One region of the Vibrio gazogenes genome, then DNA from elsewhere that is predicted to be linked to it. Evidence: predicted binding sites of a transcription regulator. Region 1 holds the regulator's gene; the other holds the start of a gene.
What was found. The regulator CRP, encoded in region 1, controls carbon source genes, mostly activating them, when cyclic AMP is high. The targets are predictions, from matches to a motif close to TGTGANNNNNNTCACA.
Positions count from the first base shown of each region.

Region 2: mlc (sugar metabolism global transcriptional regulator Mlc) is a predicted target of CRP. The motif match lies at 1,705-1,720, and genes of this name have one in related genera.

Region 1 is NZ_CP092587.1:316,863-321,745, reverse strand. Features, by position in the region: gene MKS89_RS01410 (hydrolase) at 1-328, shown strand, start outside; gene MKS89_RS01405 (YheU family protein) at 454-666, shown strand; gene MKS89_RS01400 (phosphoribulokinase) at 786-1,655, shown strand; gene crp (cAMP-activated global transcriptional regulator CRP) at 1,940-2,572, shown strand; gene MKS89_RS01390 (DUF1338 domain-containing protein) at 2,647-3,441, opposite strand; gene astA (arginine N-succinyltransferase) at 3,506-4,528, opposite strand; gene MKS89_RS01380 (aspartate aminotransferase family protein) at 4,623-4,883, opposite strand, start outside.
Region 2 is NZ_CP092587.1:2,290,847-2,295,729, forward strand. Features, by position in the region: gene MKS89_RS10120 (chemotaxis protein CheV) at 1-121, opposite strand, end outside; gene mlc (sugar metabolism global transcriptional regulator Mlc) at 412-1,629, opposite strand; gene pyk (pyruvate kinase) at 1,891-3,339, shown strand; gene MKS89_RS10135 (patatin-like phospholipase family protein) at 3,392-4,558, opposite strand; gene cydH (cytochrome bd-I oxidase subunit CydH) at 4,575-4,664, opposite strand.

The sequences.
Region 1 (4,883 bases):
TCGACAGCTGAAAACATTACAAGAATTCGATGATTTGATCACCGCACCATTACACGGGTTTTGTGATGCACAGGACTACTACCAACGCTGTTCGGCAATCTCGAAGCTGGGGCAAATCCGTCTGCCAACGCTGATTTTACACGCACAAGACGATCCATTTATGACGGATGCCGTGATTCCAAACCAGCCACTCCCTGAAACGATCAATTATCAACTGCTGAAACACGGCGGACATGTAGGCTTTTTGAGTGGTACGCTTCTCAAACCCCGTTTCTGGTTGGAAGAGATGCTGCCGCTCTATTATCGTGAGCAACCACGAGTATCGTGAACAACCACGAGCGTGTATATCATCACTTGCACGAAAAATCATGATTATTGCGAAACATCACACGAAATCCGTTAATATACCCCCTATACAGAAATCCCCGAGTGATAGTATAGAGAGTCATCATCATGATTATTCCTTGGCAAACGCTCGAACCGGATACACTCGATAATCTGATCCAAGAGTTTATCCTCCGAGAAGGAACCGACTACGGTGAGCACGAAATCTCTCTTGAAGAGAAGGTCGCTCAAGTCAAACAGCAGATTCAATCCGGAGAAGCAGTCATCGTCTATTCCGAACTTCACGAATCCGTAGATATTCAACAAAACAGATATCGTTAATTCATGAATTGTCCGATGACAGCACCAATTTCCATGATATAGTGAAATCGATTTCTCGTTTTTTTTCGAGAAATCGATTGATTGAGTGCACGACAAGGAATGATAAGACAAGGTATGTCATGTCAGCAAAACATCCGATTATTGCAGTAACCGGCTCTTCAGGTGCCGGAACAACAACGACTTCAGAAGCTTTTCGCAAAATGTTCAATATGATGCGAATTAAGCCAGCTTGGGTTGAAGGAGACAGTTTTCACCGTTTCACCAGGCCTGAAATGGATGTCGAAATCCGTAAGGCCAGAGAACAGGGACGCCATATCAGTTATTTCGGTCCGCAGGCAAACGATTTTCCTACTTTGGAGGAATTTTTCCGGGAATATGGCCGTACTGGAACGGGGAAAATTCGCCGCTATCTGCATACATTTGATGAGGCAGTTCCCTATAATCAGATGCCGGGAACATTCACGCCATGGCAGGATCTCCCCAATGATACCAATGTGCTCTTTTATGAAGGGCTCCACGGAGGCGTGGTTGATGGTGAAACCAACGTGTCCCAACATGTCGATTTTCTCATTGGCATGGTACCGATCGTCAATCTGGAGTGGATCCAGAAATATGTCCGAGACACCCGGGACAGAGGACATTCCAGAGAAGCAGTGATGGATTCTATCGTCCGCTCAATGGATGATTACTTAAATTATATTACGCCCCAGTTTTCCCGGACACATATTAACTTTCAGCGAGTTCCAACAGTAGATACATCGAATCCCCTGAGTGCAAAAGGGATTCCGAGTCTGGATGAGAGTTTTGTGGTCATCCGCTTACTTGGCATCAAAAAAGTCGATTTCCCTTACCTGTTAGCAATGATTGATGGCTCATTTATGTCGTGTCATAACACGATTGTCGTCCCCGGTGGGAAGATGAGTTTTGCCATGGAGTTGATAGTCCGTCCGATTCTCCAGCAATTGATTGAAACAGGAAAAATTGGCTGATCACGATTCAATGGTACGAATCGGGCTCTTTTAGTTTCCATACCGTGACCATGCGCACGTTTTTGCGTACCAAATCACGGTCCTGACACGATTAAAGTCAAGAAATTGTGTAAGAAAAAGGATACTATTTGATACCGAAACAGAAGACAACTTGCAGGCTTTCTCAAGTGCTTTTATGCTAAGTGTTTAGTTCGGGGACATGTTCAGTTTAAACGTGTTCAGTTCAAAAGCTTCGCGAAAACATGGAAAGCAGCAAGCATACCCTGCAGAGGAAGAGAGATATTATGGTTCTAGGTAAACCTCAAACCGATCCAACATTAGAGTGGTTTCTTTCACATTGTCACATACATAAATACCCTTCAAAGAGTACGCTGATTCATGCAGGCGAAAAAGCGGAAACGCTTTATTACATCGTGAAGGGATCTGTTGCAGTTCTGATCAAGGATGAAGAAGGAAAAGAGATGATCCTTTCCTATCTCAATCAGGGTGATTTCATCGGTGAACTTGGTTTATTCGAAGAAGGTCAAGAGCGGACAGCTTGGGTCAGAGCGAAATCTCCCTGCGAAGTTGCAGAAATTTCCTTCAAAAAATTCCGTCAGTTAATTCAGGTTAACCCAGACATTTTAATGCGTTTGGCAGGACAGATGGCAAGCCGCCTTCAAGTCACCAGCCAAAAAGTCGGTGATCTGGCTTTTCTGGATGTGACTGGTCGTATTGCCCAGACACTGTTGAATCTGGCAAAACAACCTGATGCAATGACGCATCCAGACGGAATGCAAATCAAGATTACTCGTCAGGAGATCGGCCAGATTGTCGGCTGTTCTCGTGAAACCGTCGGTCGCATTTTGAAAATGCTTGAAGAGCAGAACCTTATTTCAGCCCACGGAAAAACAATCGTTGTTTACGGTACCAGATGATTTTTTCAGCTTGAACCAACAAAAGAGCCATCCTCGCGGTGGCTCTTTTATTTACTACAATTGAAAATAATACATCACTGATTATTGGTACTTTCAAAAATTTTGTCCGCGGAAGCTTCAACAAATCCGGGATACAATATGCCATTTGCCATCGGGTAACGTTTAGCAAATTCATAAAAACCACCGGGAACCAACAACGCCGCTTCATCAAATTCAACAGCCACCCGATCAGCCATGGTCGATGACTGTTCCAGAAATAACTCAGGTGAGCCTTTCACTTCACCATCTGATGAATTGATCACAAAACCATGCTGGTGCAGATAAGCATTAACGTCCGCGACCTGATTAAAACGGGCCAACTGATTCACACTCACGGTAAAATGGTTTGCACCGTAACCATGTGCAGCAACCCAAGCGGCATACTCACTTTCTTCGGCCAATAGATAATACTGCTCAAGTGACACCGGCCATAAACGTCCACCATAAAGAAAATCAGCATCAGCAACCATCTCGGGCCGGACATGAGAGACCAAACTTCTCACGATCTTTTGCAAAGATTCAGAACAACGTTCAACTTCCAACTCACTGATGAACACTTTGGGTAACTTGGGATTCGGATGCTCAAAGTGCTGTGCGGCTAACATTTTGCGTTCAAACTGATAATGCCCTTTCGAAACATATCCCAGTCGAACCAATGGCTCCACTATCACTTCAAGGCTTACTTGCGGCAAATTAAATGTCCGCAACGCAATATGATCATTGATTAACGGATTATCTTCTTGGAATAATTTATGAATCCGCTGCGCTGATGGACAGAGTCTGGTTGTATAGTCTTGCCATAATGCGGCAAACAATGAGTCCAGCGTCATAGCGCCTCCTTCTTTATCAATTATCTTGGGCTGCCATCGCGTTCCTGTTCTCAGATCCAAGAGATTAACGAATCATCAGAAAACGAACCCGATCACCAGACTGAATCAGCAAAACCTGAGCAATTTCAGGCGTGATAATCACAGTCTCAGATTCCGGGTGAAAATCGACCTCAGCAATCGTCGCCCGGAAAAATTCAAATGAAGTATTACTGAGTATGACTTTCTGCCGACTCTGATGCTGTGCCACTTTGACCGTCGCAGACACCGAATGCCTGACCGATTCAATATGGCGTAAGTCACATTCAACGGTTGGGCCCGCATCAAAAATATCGACATAATTACGGCAGGAGAAACCTTCTTCTTCCAATAATTTTAAAGCAGGTTTGGTCTTATCATGCACCTTCCCAATCACAGCTTGGGCTTCAGGGCTGAGCAGATTGATATAGATCGGTAACTTTGGCATCAGTTCAGCAATGAATCCTTTATGCCCCGACCCCGTTAAATAATCTGCCAGCGAAAAATCAATGGAAAAGAAATGTTCCTGCAACCATTGCCAGAACGGAGAGTTTCCCTGTTCATCCGAGACACCTCTCATTTCAGCAATAATCGTTTGAGCAAAGCGTTCCCGGTGTTCCGCCAGCATCAGAAAGCGGCATTTTGACATCAAACGCCCGTTGAGACCGGCGCGATACTCGGGTAAAAGAAACAGCGTGCACAACTCTGAGCTCCCGATATAGTTATTGCCCAGTGTCAGTAATTTCACGATTTTATTGACGCCCAAACGACGGGAAGAATGAAGAATGGTACTAATATGATAAGAATAGGAAGGCGTATCCCAGCCGACATAGGCTTCGATTGCGGTTGTACCGGCAATTCGGCCACTTTCGCTATCCACCCCGACCATCAAGTAACTCTCATCAGTCGGAGACTGAACATCCGTTTTTGCAAAACTCGCTTCTGAATGTTCAATGCGATGAGACAACAGCGCTTCATTGACAGGCAGTGATGTAAAACCATAACCAGACTCTATCGCACAATGATAGAGCGCATTATAGTCAGTCATTGTTATGGGACGAACCACAAGCATGGATGTCTCTCCCTGAAAACCCTGAGTTCGGAATGAAACCAGTCTGACTATAAGCATAGCTCAGGATCGTTGCGAACCTGAGCTAAAGTTTAAACTAAGTTAATGATGCAATGGCTTTTTCCAGGCGTAATAAGCCTTCTTGAATATCGTCACTCTCAATCACCAGTGACGGTGTGAAACGAACCACATTTGGCCCGGCAACCAAAACGAGCACACCTGCTTTACCGGCAGCCTGTAGTATGTCACGTGCCCTGCCATGCCAGGCTTCGGTCAACACCGCTCCGAGCAATAAACCTTTGCCTCGGATCTCACTGAATATCGGATATTTGGCATTAATCCGTTCTAATCCGTCACG
Region 2 (4,883 bases), 1.5 Mb from region 1:
TGACTTTAAACACATTAATCGCAAAAATCTGTCGACTGTTCAATCTAAAAAGGAGCAGTTCAAGGCGATTTTCTCCGACGAGATTCGTGCGCTGGTCAACCGTATTTAAAACACCTGACATACGAGATTCCACCAATTAAAAACTGTTAATAGTATATACCTAAACGTTTTCGGGTGCTGTGTAATACACTTCAGTACCCAGTACTTTGTATTTATCGACACGAAACATCTGACTTTCCGTATCTGCAAACCATTGCTAATTCACAGAGTGACTTGACAGGCCGAGAAAGTCATCAAAATGCCTGATTATAACTGTGAAACATATTAAGCGATAAAGCTAGGAGAATACATCAGAAAATAGACAACGGTGGGGAAACTTGCAGTGATCTTACCTCTGACCTGTCACTTCACTTAACGATCAACAATGGTCATCAATAATGAACCATCGTATAAAGCTTGCTTGATAAGCGCAGCACCGGGCATCGTTGACTGTTTATAAAACCGGGATTCCATTATTTTGACCTGTTTCCGGTAAGCGGGGTTACATTGACTTTCGATATATTTGAGCATCGGAGGATAGACAATCGCTTTGGCCTGATTAATGACGCCACCGATAAGCACTTTCTCCGGATTAAACATATTGATGACGATCGCAATGGCCTGACCGAGGTGTCTGCCCAGTCGATCCATAATATCACACGATAATGGGTCCCCTTGAGCGGCTGCGATACAGATATCCTCAATTGAGATTTCCGTCAGACGACTCAACGACGATTGTTCGCCATTCGCAATTCGTAACATCGCTTGATCGCGTAAAGCCTTCGAACTCGTCACCGTTTCCAGACAACCACGATTCCCACAATGGCAAGGTAAACCTTGCGGATCAATCTGGATATGTCCCAAATCACCGATGTTGCCATGTTTGCCCTGTAATACGCGTCCATTCACAATCACACCTGCATTCAACCCATTGTGAATGGAAATTAATACCGAGTTGTCGTCACCCTGAGAGTGGCCAAACAGCTTTTCGGCCAGTGCCCATGCCCGGGTATCATTAGCAATGAAGACCGGTAGCCCAGTCACCTGATAAATCTCAGCCCCCAGCGCAAGGTTATTCACATGATAATGGGGCATTTGCAGAACAACCCCATTCTCTGCATCGACCAATCCCGGGAGTGTCACTGCAATCGCGGTCACTCGCTCAAGTTGCTGGGTGTAGGTCAGAAAAAATTCTTCGATCTCATGAAACAATCGGGCCAGTAAATCATCCTGATCCACTTCATGAATATCAATTTTGGTATCGATCAGCACATCACCACTTAATTCATGTAGTGCAATTGTCAGATAGCCCCGTCCCAGACGAATCGAGAGAAATTGCCATCCTTCATTTCTGGTTTGCAGGCCAACCGCAGGACGGCCACGGCTAATCGCTTCTTGAACAGTTGTTTCATGGATAAGATGAGCATCAATGAGCTCACGCGTGATCTTGGTGATACTTGCCGGAGCAAGTTCACTCTCTTTAGACAGATCAATACGTGAAATAGGGCCTTTTTGATCAATCAACTTATAAACACGACCAGCATTAATTTGCTTGATGTGGTCAATATGGCCGGGCTGAGCCGTATACATGATGTGCTCCAGAAATCAACAACCTGCTAATTTTTTTACTTTGCAAAGTAATTGTGAAGCGATTTGGTATGTGAGCGTGACAGGCATCACGTACGATCAATCAAGTTTGTGTTGAGAGTCAAATGTTCACTCATTCGAAGCATTCTGAATTCACGATGATTTTTACAAAAATGTTAAATTTTTATCCATTCTGCCAGCGCTTTGAACGTTCTCAAGTATACTTACATGGCTCACTTTATGATTCTCAGTCAGGAGCAAATCATGTCAAAAAAGATCCAACGAAGAACTAAAATCGTAACAACTCTCGGCCCTTCAACTGATCGGGATAATAACCTTGAAGCCCTGATCGATGCAGGCGCCAATGTTGTTCGCCTGAATTTTTCACACGGAACAGCAGACGATCATCGCCTTCGAGCAAGAAAAGTCCGTGAGATTGCCGCCAGACTTGGGCATCACGTGGCGATACTGGGGGACCTCCAAGGGCCAAAAATTCGTGTATCTACTTTTACTCAAGGTAAGATCATACTGAATGTCGGTGATCGATTTACACTGGATGCGGATATGCCCCCTGGCGCGGGTCATCAAGACGCTGTCGGAATTGATTACAAAAACCTCCCCAATGATGTTCAACGCAACGATATTCTATTGCTGGATGACGGACGGGTTCAGCTACAAGTCATCATGGTTGAAGGGCAAAAAATTCATACGACCGTGACAGTCGGCGGGCCACTCTCCAACAATAAAGGCATTAACCGTCAGGGCGGTGGTCTTTCCGCTCAGGCGCTCACCGAAAAAGACAAACAAGATATTCTGCTGGCAGCCGAGCTTGATGTGGAGTATCTGGCCGTTTCGTTTCCCAGAAATGGTCAAGATATACAGTATGCACGAAGTCTGGCTCGGGATGCCGGGTTAGAAGCCAAGATTGTCGCCAAAGTGGAGCGTGCAGAAACAGTCTCAAACCAAGCCAATATTGACGATATCATCATGGCATCAGACGTGATTATGGTCGCCCGAGGGGACTTAGGCGTTGAAATTGGTGATCCGGCATTAGTCGGAGTGCAGAAGAAACTGATCTACCGAGCAAAAGCGCTGAATCGCGTTGTAATTACTGCCACCCAAATGATGGAGTCGATGATTGAGAACCCGATGCCAACCCGGGCAGAAGTAATGGATGTCGCCAATGCAGTCATCGATGGCACCGATGCGGTGATGTTATCCGGAGAAACGGCAGCAGGGAAATACCCTGTCGAGACGGTAAAAGCGATGGCCGAGGTCTGTATTGGTGCAGAAAGTGTGATGGAAGTGAAAACTCAGAGCTATCGCCTAGAAAGCACATTTGTCACAGCAGAAGAAACAGTCGCCATGTCGACGATTTATGCTGCCAACCATATGGACGGAATCCAAGCGATTGTGACCATGACCGAGTCAGGTCGAACAGCATTGATGACTTCGCGCCTGAATTCTGAACTTCCCATCTTTGCCCTGTCGAAGAATGAAAAAGCGTTAAACCGTTGTGCGCTGTATCGTGGAGTAATTCCTTGGTATTTCGATAGTCACCAAGAATCAGCTTATGAAATCGCACTCGAAGCCCTTTCGGTTCTCAAAGAGAAAAAGCAACTGGCATTCGGTGATATTGTGATTATCACTCAGGGGGATGTGATGGGCGTCGAAGGAACAACAAACTGTATGCGAGTTCTGCCTGTCTTTTAGTTTGATATTTTAGTTGAGATCCTTGAGCGTAAGATAAATGCCCGTTGGGCTGCTATGATTCCAGCAGCCCTGATTTTGACGCTTTCAGTGATTGACCGCTCAACGCTCTGGCATTCTCCCAACTACGGATAAAGTTATAACCCGCTTGTAATCCTTGCTCATAATCCCATAACAAATCGCTTTTCCTACTCAGCAACGTGTTGGAACGAAGTGGCTGTTCCGGGGCAATCTGAATCACGAACACATCATCTGGCGGACGTTTTAAAAACTCAAGGGTTAAAGCATATGTCTGGTAATGAACCATCAACATATCCGTCAGACGTGTATCCATAGAACCACCGATTAAATGACTCATTCGATACAGTTGTTCCGAACCAAATAACCAGCGTCCACCATTCAACATTTCTTCCTGAGGAACCAGCGACATTTTCTGACGCAAATAATTACGCCAGTCTTGACGCCACTGTGTGACTTTTTGCTGCCATTGATTTTGCAGGTAGCTAAACGATTGGTGCAACCATGCCTCACTCGGTTTCGGGGGTAACTCCGCAGACTGTAATCCTGCTTTGTTATTGGTGACAGATTCAGTCCGAATCACAGCGATAAAACGGGCTCCCTGCCGCCATGCTTCCTGAACGGGAATCGATGCTGAAATTCCTCCGTCAACGTAGGATTCACCATTGATATTGATGGGATGATGGCATAGTGTCGGGATGGCACAGGAAGCCAACAGTACCTCTTTCCAGTTCGGCTGAACCATGGGTAAGTAATGATCGATTAACGTCTCTGAACTGGTGACTGCCGCATATGCCTTTCTTTCTCCTAAGACCTGACGCCCCATATCCAAATCGAGCCGATACGGATACTCAACGATACGCTCAAGTGCCCATGACAAATCGACGTACTGCTTTTTCCTGATGTAAGCAAACAGATTAAAAAATGAAGAGTCTGTGGTTAAGTCGGTAATAAACGCTTTACCAAGCCCATGCTGACGACAAAGAAATGCACAAAGGTTTAACGCGCCGGCAGACGTGCCGTAATAGACATCAAACGGATCAAAATTAGACAGATTAAATGCATCCAGAACACCGGCAGTAAAAATGCCCCGCTGACCGCCACCTTGAGCAACCAAAGCATTTTTCCCACCAATGAACCGAGACAGACGGTCACAATCATCAATGACCTGTTGTTCAGAAATTACACCAACGTTTTTTCCCATAGGCGGCTGTTGTAATTTAGTTAGCAATAGCAATCAAACCAGAACCAATCAATACCGCAAAGATAATGCTTGTAATGACGACAGCATATTTCAGATCTACGTCCATACACACCTCCAGTATTTCGGGTCATCAGACCCTATTCATAAAAAGAAGAGATATCATGCTAGTTATGACACTAGCATCTATATCTATCCAATAAGAAGGTCATTACTGTCAATTCTTTAATCATACTTATGAAAAGGATATCACAAATATAACTCGAATAAATGTATCCCCTTGACACCAAGCAATCTCATAATCTGACTTGGACATGGTTACATGACA